Regions from separate parts of the Streptococcus sp. HMSC062D07 genome, predicted to be linked through region 2. Evidence: predicted binding sites of a transcription regulator. Region 2 holds the regulator's gene; the other holds the start of a gene.
What was found. Region 2 encodes CtsR, which represses protease genes until heat stress. Its sites were predicted from a motif close to TTGGTCAAAAAAGGTCAAANA; they were not measured.

Region 1 (7,895 bases), on a different contig from region 2:
ATTAATCATAATGCAGACTTCCTGCCACCCAGCCAGTACAGAGGGCAGAAGTGATGTTAAAGCCACCCGTGTGGGCGTTGATATCTAGGACCTCTCCTGCAAAGTGAAGGCCAGGAACCAGTTTGCTTTCCAGCGTTTTAGGATTGATTTCCTTGAGACTAATACCTCCTTTGGTAACAAAGGATTTAGCAAGGGACATTTTGCCAGTTACGGGAATTTTAAGAACTTTGATAGACTGGACAAGTTGGTCCCGTTCTTTTTCAGTTAGCTGTTTAACTTTTTCAGGGTATCCTTGCACAAAGAATTCTGCTAAGCGTTCTGGCAACAAAGATTTCAAGGCATTTTTTAAGGATTTTTCACGATTTTCTTCTAGAAATGCCACCAAGTCGCTCTCAGAAAGCTGAGGCAAAGTGTCTAAGGAAAGTATCTCACCACCCTTGACAAAGCTTGACATACGCAGGGCAGCAGGGCCTGACAAACCAAAGTGGGTAAAGAGCAAATCATGAGTAATGACGTGCTTGCCATAACTGAGGGTCACATCGTCTAGGGAAATTCCCTGCAAAGCCTTGTGTGGAAAATCTGTCAATAAGGGACTTTCAGCAGCCTCAAGTTCGGTAATGGTGTGTTTGAAATGACGGGCAATCTCGTGACCAAAACCAGTCGAACCAGTCGAAGGATAAGACTTACCACCTGTTGTGACAATGAGTTTATCACAAGTGAAGGTCTGGTCTGCAGACTTAAGGACAAACTGGTCGTCTATCTTTTTAACCGAAACAATCTCTGTTTGAGTGGCGATTTGTCCACCAAGTTCCGTAATTTTCTTCTCCAGAGCCTCGATTATGGTACGAGATTTATCGCTGGCTGGAAAGACACGTCCGTGGTCTTCGACCTTGAGTTTAACACCATTTTCTGTAAAAAAGTTGATGATATCATGGTTGTCAAACTGGGAGAAGACGCTATAAAGAAAGCGCCCATTGCCGGGGATTCCAGCTAGTAGGTCATCTAAAGTGCCGTTGTTGGTTACATTGCAACGACCACCACCAGTTCCAGCTAATTTTTTTCCGGGTTTCCGATTTTTTTCAATGAGAAGGGTTTTCTGCCCGTAAAAGCTACTGGAAATCGTAGCCATCATACCAGCAGGGCCACCTCCGATGACAATAGTATCAAAATGTTTCATAAGAGTATTGTACCATAAAAAAACAAGAGATGATTAGACATCTCTTGTCAGATTTATTAGTTGATTTCGTATCCCATGAGGAGCCCGCCTTCTTCCGCATAGAAACTGCAGAGTCCAGAAGTTGGGATGATTCTAATGTCAGCTTGTGGGTATTTTTCTCGTAAGAGCTCTGAAAGCTGTTGGCAGAATTTGTCATTGCTACGATGAGCCATGACGATACGCCCACCAGCGTAGCCAGCTTTGATTAACTCTTCATAAGCAGCCTGAAGGGATTTTTTAGGACCACGAGCTTTTTGGAGGAGTTCTAAGGTTCCGGTTTCGCTTGCTTCTCCGACCATTCGAATATTTAGGAGCCCGACAACTGTACCGATAAGCTTACTCAATCGACCGTTTTTAACCAGGTTATCCACTTTAGCAAGAACGAACAACAACTTCGTTTTTTCTTGGTAAGTAGTAATCACTTCAACGACTTCTTCAAAAGAAAGTCCTTGGTTGATCAAATCATTAATCTTTTCGACGATTAGGTCAACTTCCCCACCAGCTGATAAGCTATCGATGACATGAATTTGAGTATCAGGGTGTTCTTCGAGATAGATATTCTTAGCTAATTGAGCACTATTGTGGCTACCAGAGAGAGTTCCAGTGATAGTCACTACAAAAATATGTTTTGCACCTTCGAATGCTCGTAAGTAATCATCAGGACTAGGGCAGGCTGATTTTGAAGCTTCAGAAGTCGCATACATAGTTTCCATCATCTTATCGATATCCAGATTGGCATCATCGACAAAGACTTGATCTGCTACCTGAATCTTTAAGGGAACACTGACAAATTCAGTATCAAAAGCAAGGTTTTCCAGCTGGCGATAATCACAACCAGAGTCAGCTACAATCTTCCAAGTCATAGAAATTCTCCATCTTTATCACTTATACATTGACAAAGGTTCTGTCTTTTTTTACAATTATATCATGAAAGCCCTTGAAACAAAAGTAGTACCTCTCTGTTGTCACAAGTAGAAAGAAATTGTTATGTCTGAACGTAAAATATCTGAAAAATCGCTTGAAAACCTTAGAAAATCAAATCAAGAATCTAATTTGCTAACCAGAGAAGCGATTGAAACAGCTCTTTTGCAACTCTTGGAGAAAAAGGAGTTGGCTAAGATTAGCATTTCTGAGTTAGTCAAGCGTGCTGGCGTTTCTCGTGCAGCTTTTTATCGAAATTATGAATCCAAAGAAGAGATTTTAGAAAGTGTCTTTAAACGTAGCGTCCATAACATCATGGAGCAATTGAGTCATTACGATGTTAAAACAGACCTTTATCTTGTATGGGTTCACCTCTTTAGAGAAGCCAAGAAAGAAGCTAAGGTTATTCAGCTTGCCCTAGACTATCACTTAGAAAAAATCTTTGTGCAAGCCATGCAAGAATTTCTAGAAAAATACTATGGGAAGTCAAAAGGTGTCAGTTCTTACCTGCATTCTTTTTGGAGTTCGGCCATCGTATCGGTCTTGCTTAAATGGATCAAGGATGGAATGAAGGTTCCTGCTGAAAAAATCGCAGATCTACGCCTGCCATTTTTCAAAAAATAAAACATGAGGAGAAATGCTATGACAGAAAAAAGACTAGCTTGGGATGAGTATTTTGCTGCTCAAGCTCTATTGATTGCCAATCGCTCAACCTGTAAACGTGCCAAGGTAGGAGCTGTTTTAGTCAAGGATAACAAAGTTATTTCAACAGGCTATAATGGTTCTGTATCAGGAACAGAGCATTGTATAGATCATGACTGTCTGGTGATTGAAGGCCACTGTGTCCGCACTCTTCATGCAGAAGTGAATGCTATCTTACAAGGGTCAGAGCGTGGCGTTCCAAAAGGTTTCACAGCCTATGTCACTCATTTTCCATGCCTTAACTGTACCAAGCAGTTACTACAAGTAGGATGTGAGCGTGTAGTTTATATTAATCAATACCGCATGGACGATTATGCCCAATACCTTTATCAAGAAAAAAAGACAGAATTAACACATTTGCCACTTGAGACAGTTCAAGCAGCTCTCCAAGAGGCTCACCTAATCTAGAAATTATAAAAAAATAAATGGTTTAGAAAGCTTTTTAAACCATTTTTTGATATAATAAGAAGAATAAATTGAAAGAAGGAATTCTGAAAATGGGAAAACTTGAAGTTATTAATCATCCACTGATTCAACACAAATTATCAATCTTGCGTCGCACTGACACTTCTACAAAAGCTTTTCGTGAACTAGTAGACGAGATTGCAATGTTGATGGGATATGAAGTGCTTCGTGATCTTCCACTTGAAGATGTAGAAATCGAAACACCGATCACAAAAACAGTTCAAAAACAGTTGGCTGGTAAAAAATTGGCGATTGTCCCAATCTTGCGTGCAGGTATTGGTATGGTTGATGGACTATTGAGTTTGGTTCCAGCAGCAAAAGTTGGTCACATTGGTATGTACCGTGATGAAGAAACCCTTCAACCAGTAGAATACTTGGTAAAATTACCTGAAGATATTGACCAACGTCAAATTTTTGTAGTTGATCCTATGCTTGCAACAGGTGGATCAGCGATTTTGGCTGTTGACTCCCTCAAAAAACGTGGAGCTTCAAACATCAAGTTTGTCTGCCTTGTATCAGCTCCAGAAGGTGTGAAGGCACTTCAAGCAGCACACCCTGATGTAGAAATCTTTACAGCAGCTTTGGATGAACGCTTGAACGAACATGGTTACATCGTTCCAGGTCTTGGAGACGCTGGAGACCGCTTGTTCGGAACAAAATAAGATTCTAAAGTGATATTGAGACTATAGCCTAGTCTTAGTTTTGAAAGGAGGTTAAATTTTTGTATCTGTTATTAGGATAGAGCAAAAATTTGACCTTTTTTGACCAAGGATATATAATAATCCTATTAACAAAGAAATTAGAAATCAAAAGGAGAAATGAATGATTCCTGTAGTTATTGAACAAACAAGTCGTGGAGAACGCTCGTATGACATTTACTCACGTCTTCTTAAGGACCGTATTATCATGTTGACTGGACCAGTCGAAGACAATATGGCAAACTCAGTTATCGCCCAATTGCTTTTCTTGGATGCCCAAGATAGTACAAAAGATATTTATCTTTATGTAAACACTCCTGGAGGTTCTGTATCAGCTGGTTTGGCAATCGTTGATACTATGAACTTTATCAAGGCAGATGTCCAAACTATCGTTATGGGAATGGCAGCCTCAATGGGTACAATTATTGCTTCAAGTGGAGCAAAGGGCAAACGTTTCATGCTTCCAAATGCAGAATACATGATTCACCAACCAATGGGTGGTACAGGTGGTGGTACTCAGCAGACTGATATGGCCATCGCTGCTGAACACTTACTTAAAACTCGTAAAACTTTGGAGCAAATCCTAGCAGATAACTCTGGCAAATCTGTTGAGCAAATTCATAAAGATGCTGAACGTGATTACTGGATGAGCGCTCAAGAAACTCTTGACTACGGTTTTATTGATGAAATTATGGCTAATAATTCTTTGAATTAAACTACTAAAGCAAGCTCGACTGAGCTTGTTTTTTTTGATATAATAGAAGGAAGATTGTAAGAAGGAAGTTGAATTATGTTTCAAAAAGAGAATCGGTCTGGTCTGATTATCTATTTATACTATAATCGCGATGCTAAAAAACTCGCAAATTATGGTGATATTTGTTACCACTCAAAAAAACATCGTTACCTACAACTTTATGTCCCAACAGAGGAAGTAGAAGAGCTGGTAAACCGTCTAGGAAAAGAGAAATTTATCAAGAAAGTGAGAGTTTGTCATATCCAAGAATTGGAAACTCCTTTCGTTGGGAACCTATATAAAACAAGCGAAAACGTTATCATTTAAAAAGTGAGAGAAACTTGTTGACAATTTTCTGATAATTCGGTATATTCTTAACATGTAATTTAAATTGAACATTAAAAGGAGATAAACATGAAGAAAAAATTTGCATTGTCACTTGTAGCTCTTGCAAGTACAGCTCTTTTAGCAGCTTGTGGGGAAGTGAAGTCAGGAGCTTCAAACACAACTGGTAACCCAATTGATGAAAAAGTTGTAAAAATTGGTTTCAACTTCGAAGAAACTGGTGCTGTAGCATCTTACGGTACTTCTGAGCAAAAGGGTGCTCAACTTGCAGTTGATGAAATCAACGCAGCAGGTGGTATCGATGGAAAACAAATCGAAGTAGTCGACAAAGATAACAAATCTGAAACTGCTGAAGCTGCTTCTGTTTCAACAAACCTTGTGACTCAATCTAAGGTAGCAGCTATCGTAGGACCTGCGACTTCAGGTGCAACTGCAGCGGCAGTAGCAAATGCTACACAAGCTGGAGTTCCATTGATTTCTCCAAGTGCTACTCAAGATGGTTTGACAAAAGGTCAAGATTTCCTCTTCATCGGAACATTCCAAGATAGTTTCCAAGGAAAAATCATCTCAAACTACGTTTCAAACAAATTGAACGCTAAGAAAGTGGTCTTGTATACAGATAACTCAAGTGACTACGCTAAAGGTATTGCAAAATCTTTCCGTGATTCATTCAAAGGTGAAATCGTAGCAGACGAAACATTTGTATCAGGTGATACAGACTTCCAAGCAGCTTTGACAAAAATCAAAGATAAAGACTTTGATGCAATCGTATTGCCAGGTTACTATACAGAAGCTGGTAAGATTGTAAACCAAGCTCGTGGTATGGGAATTGATAAGCCAATCATTGGTGGTGACGGATTTAACGGTGCAGAATTTGTTCAACAAGCAACTGCTGAACGCGCATCAAATATCTACTTCATCTCAGGATTCTCAACTACTGTTGATGTTTCAGATAAAGCAAAAGCCTTCCTTGAAGCTTATCGTGCAAAATATAACGAAGATCCTTCAACATTTGCAGCTCTTGCTTATGACTCAGTTTACCTTGTAGCTAATGCAGCAAAAGGTGCAAAAACTTCAGTTGATATCAAGAACAATCTTGCTAAAACACAAAACTTTGAAGGTGTTACAGGTCAAACAAGCTTTGATGCAGATCATAACACTGTGAAAACAGCCTTCATGATGACCATGAATAATGGTAAAGTAGATGCGGCAGAAGTCGTAAAACCTTAATTTTATAGATATCGTAAATGGGGAATGAGCTTTTACTCACTCCCTGTTTCAGTATTTATAAAGGGATTATTTTTTTTATAAAATCCTAAAAATAAAACTTAGAAAGAGTGAACCATATGCTTCAACAACTTGTCAATGGTTTAATCTTGGGTAGTGTCTATGCCTTGCTAGCCCTGGGTTATACTATGGTTTATGGAATTATCAAGCTTATTAACTTTGCCCATGGTGATATCTATATGATGGGTGCTTTCATGGGTTATTTCTTGATTAATGCCCTCCATTTAAATTTCTTTTTAGCCTTAATTTTGTCCATGATTGGTTCAGCTATTCTCGGTGTTATCATCGAGTTTCTAGCCTACCGTCCACTCCGACATTCAACCCGTATCTCTGTATTGATTACTGCTATCGGGGTATCCTTCTTGCTTGAGTATGGAATGGTATATCTAGTAGGTGCCAATACACGTGCCTTCCCTCAAGCAATCCAAACAGTTCGTTATGACTTGGGTCCAATCAGTCTAACAAATATTCAATTGTTGATTTTGACAGTTTCGATTGTCTTGATGATCCTTTTGCAACTCATCGTGCAAAAAACAAAAATGGGGAAAGCCATGCGTGCCGTATCTGTAGATAGTGATGCAGCTCAATTGATGGGTATCAACGTAAACCGTACAATCAGTTTCACCTTTGCCTTAGGTTCAGCTCTGGCTGGTGCAGCAGGTGTCTTGATTGCCCTTTACTACAACTCTCTTGAACCATTGATGGGAATGACTCCGGGTATTAAATCATTCGTGGCTGCCGTTTTAGGTGGCATCGGTATTATTCCTGGTGCAGCTCTTGGAGGTTTTGTAATCGGACTATTGGAAACTTTTGCAACAGCCTTCGGAATGTCAGATTTCCGTGATGCTATCGTGTACGGAATCTTGCTATTGATCTTGATTGTTCGTCCAGCTGGTATCCTTGGTAAGAATGTGAAAGAGAAGGTGTAAACAATGAAAGAAAATTTAAAAGTTAATATTCTCTGGTTGCTCCTTTTGTTGCTTGGATATGGTGTGATTAGCTTATTAGTTTCGTTTGGTATTTTAAACCTTTTCCATATTCAGATTCTAGAACAAATCGGTATCAATATTATTCTTGCAGTAGGACTTAACCTTATCGTTGGTTTTTCTGGTCAATTTTCTCTTGGACATGCTGGGTTCATGGCTATCGGTGCCTATGCAGCAGCCATTATTGGTTCTAAATCTCCAACTTATGGTGCCTTTTTTGGAGCTATGTTGCTTGGTGCTATCATTGCTGGTTTGGTTGCCTTAGTCGTTGGAATTCCTACCCTTCGTTTGAAGGGGGACTACCTTGCAGTTGCGACACTTGGGGTTGCTGAAATTATCCGTATCCTAATCGTCAATGGTGGTGATTTAACAAACGGAGCTGCTGGTATCCTTGGTATTCCAAACTTTACTAATTGGCAAATGGTATACATTTTTGCCGTGATTACGACAATTGCAACGCTGAATTTCCTTCGTAGTCCAATCGGTCGTTTAACCTTGTCTGTTCGTGAAGATGAAATCGCAGCTGAATCTGTCGGGGTCAA
Region 2 (7,895 bases):
TCATATGTCCATATAATATATGGGAGTCTGTGTACAGTCTGAGAGGAAGTGTTAAACTTCGACCGCACCTGATCTGGGTAATGCCAGCGTAGGGAACGATACTTGGCCTAATTTTGCACCTTTTTCATATATGGAAGAGGTTTTTCTTTTTTTACAAAGAAAAACTGTAACTTAGAAGGAGGTTTTAATGAAAGCAAGCATTGCTTTACAAGTCCTGCCCCTGTCACAAGGGATTGACCGCATAGCTGTAATTGATCAGGTCATTGCTTATCTGCAAACTCAAGGAGTGGCCATGGTGGTGACACCCTTTGAAACGGTTTTGGAGGGGGAGTTTGATGAGCTTATGCGCATTCTCAAAGAAGCGCTAGAAGTGGCAGGTCAGGGAGCAGACAATGTTTTTGCCAATGTGAAAATAAATATAGGAGAGATTTTAAGCATCGATGAGAAACTTGAAAAGTATAATGAGACGGCATATTAGTCTGCTAGGATTTTTGGGCGTCATTTCCGCTTGGCAGGTGGCGGGACTCTTAAAACTCTTACCAAAGTTTATCCTGCCGACACCACTTGAGATTCTCCAGTCTTTTGTTCGTGACAGAGAATTTCTCTGGTACCATAGTTGGGCAACCTTGAGAGTAGCCTTATTAGGTTTGGCCTTGGGTGTCTTGATAGCCTGTATCATGGCCGTCCTTATGGATAGTCTGAGTTGGCTCAATGACTTGATTTACCCCATGATGGTAGTTGTCCAGACCATACCGACCATTGCCATGGCCCCTATCCTAGTGTTATGGTTGGGTTATGGAATCTTGCCCAAGATTGTCTTGATTATCTTGACGACAACTTTTCCTATTATCGTCAGTATTTTAGATGGTTTTAGGCATTGTGACAAGGATATGCTGACCTTGTTTAGTCTGATGCGAGCCAATCCTTGGCAAATCCTGTGGCATTTTAAAATCCCTGTCAGCCTGCCTTACTTTTATGCAGGACTTAGGGTCAGTGTCTCCTACGCCTTTATCACAACAGTGGTATCTGAGTGGTTGGGAGGCTTTGAAGGACTAGGTGTCTACATGATTCAGTCCAAAAAACTGTTTCAGTATGATACTATGTTTGCGATTATTATTCTGGTATCGCTGATCAGTCTTCTGGGTATGAAGCTAGTCGATATCAGTGAAAAATATGTGATTAAATGGAAACGTGCTTAAAAGAAGCGTTTTAGAAAAAGAAAAGAGGAATTAAAAATGAAGAAAACATGGAAAGTGTTTTTAACGGTTGTAACAGCTCTTCTAGCTGTCGTGCTTGTGGCTTGTGGCCAAGGAACAGCTTCTAAGGATAACAAAGAAGCAGAACTCAAAAAAATTGACTTTATCCTAGACTGGACACCAAATACCAATCATACAGGGCTTTATGTTGCCAAGGAAAAAGGTTATTTCAAAGAAGCTGGAGTGGATGTTGATTTGAAATTGCCACCAGAAGAAAGTTCATCTGACTTGGTTATCAATGGCAAGGCGCCATTTGCTATCTATTTCCAAGATTACATGGCTAAGAAATTGGAAAAAGGAGCAGGCATTACTGCCGTTGCAGCGATCGTTGAGCACAATACATCAGGGATCATCTCTCGTAAATCTGATAATGTAACTAGTCCTAAAGACTTGGTAGGGAAGAAATACGGAACCTGGAATGACCCAACTGAACTTGCGATGTTGAAAACCTTGGTAGAATCTCAAGGTGGAGACTTTGAGAAGGTTGAAAAAGTACCAAACAACGACTCGAACTCGATCACACCGATTGCCAATGGAGTTTTTGACTCTGCTTGGATTTATTATGGTTGGGATGGAATCCTTGCTAAATCGCAAGGTGTGGATGCCAACTTCATGTATTTGAAAGACTATGTAAAAGAGTTTGACTACTACTCACCAGTCATCATTGCAAACAACGACTATCTAAAAGACAACAAAGAAGAAGCTCGTAAAGTCATCCAAGCTATCAAAAAAGGTTACCAATACGCGATGGATCACCCAGAAGAAGCGGCTGATATCTTGATCAAGAATGCCCCTGAGTTAAAGGATAAACGTGACTTTGTCATCGAATCTCAGAAATACTTGTCAAAAGAATATGCAAGCGACAAGGAAAAATGGGGGCAATTTGATGCGGACCGCTGGAATGCCTTCTACAAATGGGATAAAGAAAATGGTATCCTCAAGGAAGACTTGACTGATAAAGGATTCACTAACGAATTTGTAAAATAATGACAGAAATTAGACTTGAACACGTAAGCTATGCCTACGACAATGAAAAGATTTTAGAGGACATTAACCTACAAGTGGTTTCAGGTGAAGTGGTCTCCATCTTGGGACCCAGTGGTGTTGGAAAGACCACCCTCTTTAACCTGATTGCAGGGATTTTAGAAGTCCAGTCAGGTAGAATTGTGCTTGACGGGGAGGAAAATCCCAAGGGGCGTGTGAGTTATATGCTCCAAAAGGATTTGCTCTTGGAACACAAGACTGTCCTTGGCAATATCATTTTGCCCCTCTTGATCCAAAAGGTGGACAAGGCAGAAGCCATTGCCAAAGCAGATGAAATTCTTGCTACCTTTCAGTTGACGGCTGTAAGGGATAAGTACCCTCATGAACTCAGTGGTGGGATGCGCCAGCGTGTTGCTTTACTCCGTACCTACCTTTTCGGGCACAAGCTCTTTCTTCTAGACGAGGCCTTTAGCGCTTTGGATGAGATGACTAAGATGGAACTTCATGCCTGGTATCTTGATATTCATAAACAGCTAGGGTTAACGACCTTAATCATCACCCATAGTATAGAGGAAGCCCTCAATCTCAGTGATCGCATCTATATCTTGAAAAATCGCCCTGGTCAGATTGTTTCTGAAGTCAAACTTAATTGGTCTGAAACTGAAGACAAGGACGTTCAAAAAATTGCCTATAAACGCCAGATATTAGAAGAATTGGGCTTGGAACTATAGCTAAAAAACTGTGAAAAACTCACACTACAAAAAAACTTCGGTACATCATTAATGATACCGAAGTTTTATTTTTATAGATTTTACGAAATATTTCTTAGATTTGATGATAAATAACATACTTTCAAAGGATTTGAAAGCTAGTTGTAATTTTTTTATTATAACATAAATGTTGAAATGTAGAATAGAAAATAAAGTATAGTTTGCTAACGGTAGCTATTTTTAAAACTCAGTATTTTCAAGGATTGAGCCCTAAAAGTTTGACTTATAGAGTTGTAAATGATAGTATAGTCAAAGATAGTCAAAGTTTAAGAAGGAGGTAGCAAGCTATGAAATTTAAAAATACATCAGACCATATCGAAGCCTATATCAAGGCGATTTTAGAACAATCTGGTATCGTAGAATTGCAACGAAGTCAGCTAGCGGATACCTTTCAAGTCGTACCTAGCCAGATCAACTATGTGATTAAGACTCGTTTTACAGAGAGTAGAGGATATCTAGTTGAGAGTAAGCGTGGTGGTGGAGGCTATATTCGTATTGGTCGAATCGAATTCTCTAACCATCATGATATGCTCCGCGATTTGTTGTATTCAGTGAGTGATGAGGTGAACCAAGTCATCTTTGAAGATGTCTTAAGACTCTTAGTCGAACAAGAACTCATGACCCGCCAAGAAATGAATCTATTATTAGCTATGGGGACAGACCGAATTCTAGGTGAGGAAGCTAATTATATTCGTGCCAATATGCTTCGTCAGTTGTTGCATGAAGTAGATAGAAAAGGAAAATAAGACGACATGAAATATTCAAAAGCATTGAGAGAATGCATCGATAGTGCCTTTCTGGTAGCGAGTCGCTTTGATGCAGATTACCTAGAGTCTTGGCATTTGCTGATTGCCATGGCCAATCATAGCTACAGTGTTGCTGGAGCAACTTTAAATGAATTCCCGTATGAGATTGATCGTTTAGAGGAAGTAGCTGTAGAATTAACAGAAGCAAACTTTAACCATAAGGAAGATTATAAGGAGCTCCCATTTTCCTATCGTTTGAACGTCTTGATGTTGGAGGCGGAACATGTTGCTTCGGTTGTACATGCCAAAGCATTGGGAACAGAGCATCTTCTCTACGCTATCTTACATGATGGCAATGCCCTAGCTACTCGCATTTTGGAAAAAGCAGGATTTTCTTATGAAGACCAGAAAGATCAAGTCAAGATTGCTGGGCTTCGTCGTAGTCTTGAAGCGCGTGCTGGTTGGACAAAGGAAGATTTGAAGGCTCTGCGTCAGCGTCACAGATCAGTAGCAGATAAGCAAAATTCTATGGCCAATATGATGGGTATGCCTCAAACTCCAAGTGGTGGTTTGGAAGATTACACTCATGACCTCACAGAGCAAGCTCGTTCAGGCAAATTGGAACCAGTTATTGGACGTGACCAAGAAATCTCTCGTATAATCCAAATCTTGAGTCGAAAAACAAAAAACAATCCAGTTCTAGTTGGAGATGCAGGTGTTGGTAAAACAGCTCTGGCACTTGGCCTTGCACAGCGAATTGCCAACGGAAATGTGCCTGATGAAATGGCTAAGATGCGTGTCTTAGAACTTGATTTGATGAATGTGGTTGCGGGAACCCGTTTCCGTGGAGACTTTGAAGAACGTATGAACAATATCATCAAAGATATCGAGGAAGACGGTAAGGTTATCCTCTTTATAGATGAGCTTCATACCATTATGGGATCAGGAAGTGGTATTGATTCGACCTTGGATGCGGCCAATATCCTGAAACCTGCCCTAGCGCGTGGAACTCTGAGAACTGTTGGGGCAACCACTCAGGAAGAATACCAAAAACACATCGAAAAAGACGCAGCCCTTTCTCGTCGCTTTGCAAAAGTGATGATTGAGGAACCAAGTGTGGCTGATAGTATGGCTATCTTGCGTGGCTTGAAAGCAACTTATGAGAAACACCACCATGTCCAAATTACAGATGATGCTGTCGAAACAGCTGTCAAAATGGCACATCGCTATTTGACTAGTCGTCACTTGCCAGACTCAGCGATTGATCTTTTGGATGAAGCGGCAGCAACTGTCCAAAATAAATCAAAGCACGCTAAAAAAGATGAGTCAGGTTTAACAGCAGCGGACAAGGCCTTGATGGATGGCAAATGGAAACAAGCAGCTCAGCTCATTGCAAAAGAACAGGAAGTTCCAGTCTATAAAGATCTAGTAAAAGAGTCTGATATTTTGACAACCTTGAGTCGCTTGTCAGGTATTCCAGTTCAAAAATTGACACAAACGGACGCCAAGAAATATCTCAATCTAGAAGCTGAACTGCATAAACGTGTTATCGGGCAGGAACAAGCGGTATCAAGTATCAGTCGTGCCATTCGCAGAAATCAATCAGGTATTCGTAATAACAAACGTCCAATTGGTTCCTTTATGTTCCTAGGACCAACAGGTGTTGGTAAGACAGAATTGGCCAAAGCCTTGGCAGAAGTTCTCTTTGATGACGAGTCAGCCCTCATTCGTTTTGACATGAGTGAATATATGGAGAAATTCGCAGCTAGTCGTCTCAATGGAGCTCCTCCAGGTTATGTAGGCTACGAAGAGGGCGGAGAGTTGACCGAGAAGGTTCGTAACAAACCGTACTCAGTCTTGCTCTTTGACGAGGTAGAAAAGGCCCACCCAGATATCTTTAATGTGCTCTTGCAGGTCTTGGATGATGGTGTCTTAACAGACAGTAAGGGTCGCAAGGTTGATTTCTCAAATACCATTATTATCATGACGTCAAACCTTGGTGCGACAGCTCTTCGTGATGACAAGACAGTCGGTTTTGGAGCTAAGGATATTCGTTTTGACCAAGAAAATATGGAAAAACGGATGTTCGAAGAGTTGAAAAAAGCTTATCGTCCAGAGTTTATCAACCGTATTGACGAAAAGGTGGTCTTCCACAGCTTGTCAAGTCAAGATATGCAGGAAGTGGTTAAGATTATGGTCAAACCATTGATTGCAAGTCTCGCAGAAAAAGGCATTGACTTGAAACTCCAAGCATCTGCCCTTAAGCTTCTAGCTCAGAAGGGATATGATCCAGAAATGGGAGCTCGCCCACTGCGCAGAACTCTGCAAACAGAAGTAGAAGACAAACTAGCAGAACTCCTTCTTACAGGTGAATTGAAAGAAGGTAAGACACTTAAAATTGGTGTCAAAGCTGGTCAATTGAAATTCGACATTGTATAAAACAAGAACTATTAATCTATAATTTGTAGATCCACCCTCTTTATTGCCATCAAAAGCAGAAAGGAAGTAGAAGATTATGAATCAGATAATTCCAACCGGGATGACAGAAAAAGAGTACTTTGAAGTTCACGCTAGTCAAGCTGAATTTTTAGACTGGTACCACAAGCAAGCACTCCCTCAGTATGAAAAACCAAGTGTGACTGTGGATATGGTAGCCTATTGCTTTGCAGAAGGGAAAATGAAACTCTTTCTGATTCGTCGGAAGGCACACCCTTTTCAAAATTGTTTAGCGCTAGTTGGTGGTTTTATGGATAAAGGGGAAGATGCTGCCCATGCTTGTCAACGTGAGGTAAAAGAAGAAATTAATCTTGAACTTCCACTAGAAAAGATTGAACAGTTAGTGACAGTATCTACTCCTGGTCGTGATCCCAGAGGTTGGACAGTTACCATTGCCCACTTGGTTTACCTACCTAGTCGAGCTCTTGACTTAGTCCAGGCAGGAGATGATGCAAAAGAAGTCGTTCTTGTAGATGTTGATTTTCACACAGGCAAGTGTTACTTGGATGGCAAAGAACTTGACGAGAAGGACTTTGCATTTGACCACTTATCCATTATTCAAACATCCATCAAGAAGATTCAAGAAGCTATCGACTATGACGCTCGTTTCCTTTATTTACTAGAGGATGAGTTCACAGTGGATGATGGGTTAGCCCTCATTGAGACTCTATGCCCAGGCAAATCATGTACGAGTGATAGTTTCTTATCGAAATATGGTCATAGCATAGAGGAAGTTGGATTTAAACGGATTCCTCAGAAGGAAGTTATCACTATTTATCGATTAAAATAAAAAAGTGAGGTCGGGATTTTCTCGACCTCTTTTTGTTTAAGGATGTTTATCTTTATTAGAATTGCTCATGATTCGAATGAATAAATCTTTGTATTTATATTTTAAATAATGTTCGTGTAAATACAATAAAGCCACGTAGACAATCATGAAAATGGCAGTTAGGTAGAACAAATCAAATGTTGTTTGAGCGTAATGAGTAGCACCCCCATAAGAAACGAAAGCAGCTAAAATCAACCAAGGAAGATACTTGTAATAGTTTCTTAACATAAGCCTACACCTCCAATATCTTATTTCAATTTTATTATAGCCCTTCAAGAAAAAAATGCAAGCGATTACACTTATAAAATATAGTATTTTTAGTAGGAAAAATTTCCTGTTTTTTAAATTTTTAACGAATAATAGAGATAGGAGGATTAAAAAAAACAAATATAAATAAAAACCAAAACCATATATAAATAGTTGACAAACCCTAAAACAAATATTACAATAACATTACAGAAGTATTTCATAACATTTCAAAAAGATTACATGGGAGGCGCATCATGAAAACAAAACATTCAATTCGTTTACTAGCAGTAGCAGTATTGGCTTCAACTTTGCTTTTAGGAGCATGCGGAAATAAGAAAGAGAACACTGCAAGTGATAATTCTAGTAAGACAACACAAGCATCTTCTAGTTCTAAGGCGAGTTCTTCAAGTAAAGAGAACAAAACTCAGAAATCATCAAATTCAACTTCATCAGAAAAAGCTAAGTCATCATCTTCTGATCAGTCAACGACTACTGCTAATCAATCGCAAGCAACACCAGCACCAGAAACAAAACAAAATCAAGAACCTTCTGCTAAGCAAACCCC

Region 1: a site for CtsR is predicted at 4,053-4,073, ahead of clpP (ATP-dependent Clp protease proteolytic subunit ClpP). Genes of this name have one in related genera too.

What each region holds. Positions count from the first base shown of each region.
Region 1 covers NZ_KV815330.1:102,278-110,172, reverse strand. Annotated here, with positions in the region: gene HMPREF2957_RS05455 (aminoacetone oxidase) at 2-1,177, opposite strand; gene HMPREF2957_RS05450 (DegV family protein) at 1,234-2,079, opposite strand; gene HMPREF2957_RS05445 (TetR/AcrR family transcriptional regulator) at 2,204-2,761, shown strand; gene HMPREF2957_RS05440 (deoxycytidylate deaminase) at 2,780-3,247, shown strand; gene upp (uracil phosphoribosyltransferase) at 3,337-3,966, shown strand; gene clpP (ATP-dependent Clp protease proteolytic subunit ClpP) at 4,127-4,717, shown strand; gene HMPREF2957_RS05425 (YlbG family protein) at 4,793-5,062, shown strand; gene HMPREF2957_RS05420 (ABC transporter substrate-binding protein) at 5,150-6,310, shown strand; gene HMPREF2957_RS05415 (branched-chain amino acid ABC transporter permease) at 6,427-7,296, shown strand; gene HMPREF2957_RS05410 (branched-chain amino acid ABC transporter permease) at 7,300-7,895, shown strand, end outside.
Region 2 covers NZ_KV815333.1:41,576-49,470, reverse strand. Annotated here, with positions in the region: TPP riboswitch at 10-112, shown strand; gene HMPREF2957_RS06670 (thiamine-binding protein) at 188-478, shown strand; gene HMPREF2957_RS06665 (ABC transporter permease) at 441-1,199, shown strand; gene HMPREF2957_RS06660 (ABC transporter substrate-binding protein) at 1,236-2,243, shown strand; gene HMPREF2957_RS06655 (ABC transporter ATP-binding protein) at 2,243-2,971, shown strand; gene HMPREF2957_RS06650 (CtsR family transcriptional regulator) at 3,298-3,756, shown strand; gene HMPREF2957_RS06645 (ATP-dependent Clp protease ATP-binding subunit) at 3,763-6,195, shown strand; gene HMPREF2957_RS06640 (NUDIX domain-containing protein) at 6,269-7,042, shown strand; gene HMPREF2957_RS06635 (hypothetical protein) at 7,079-7,309, opposite strand; gene HMPREF2957_RS06630 (hypothetical protein) at 7,585-7,895, shown strand, end outside.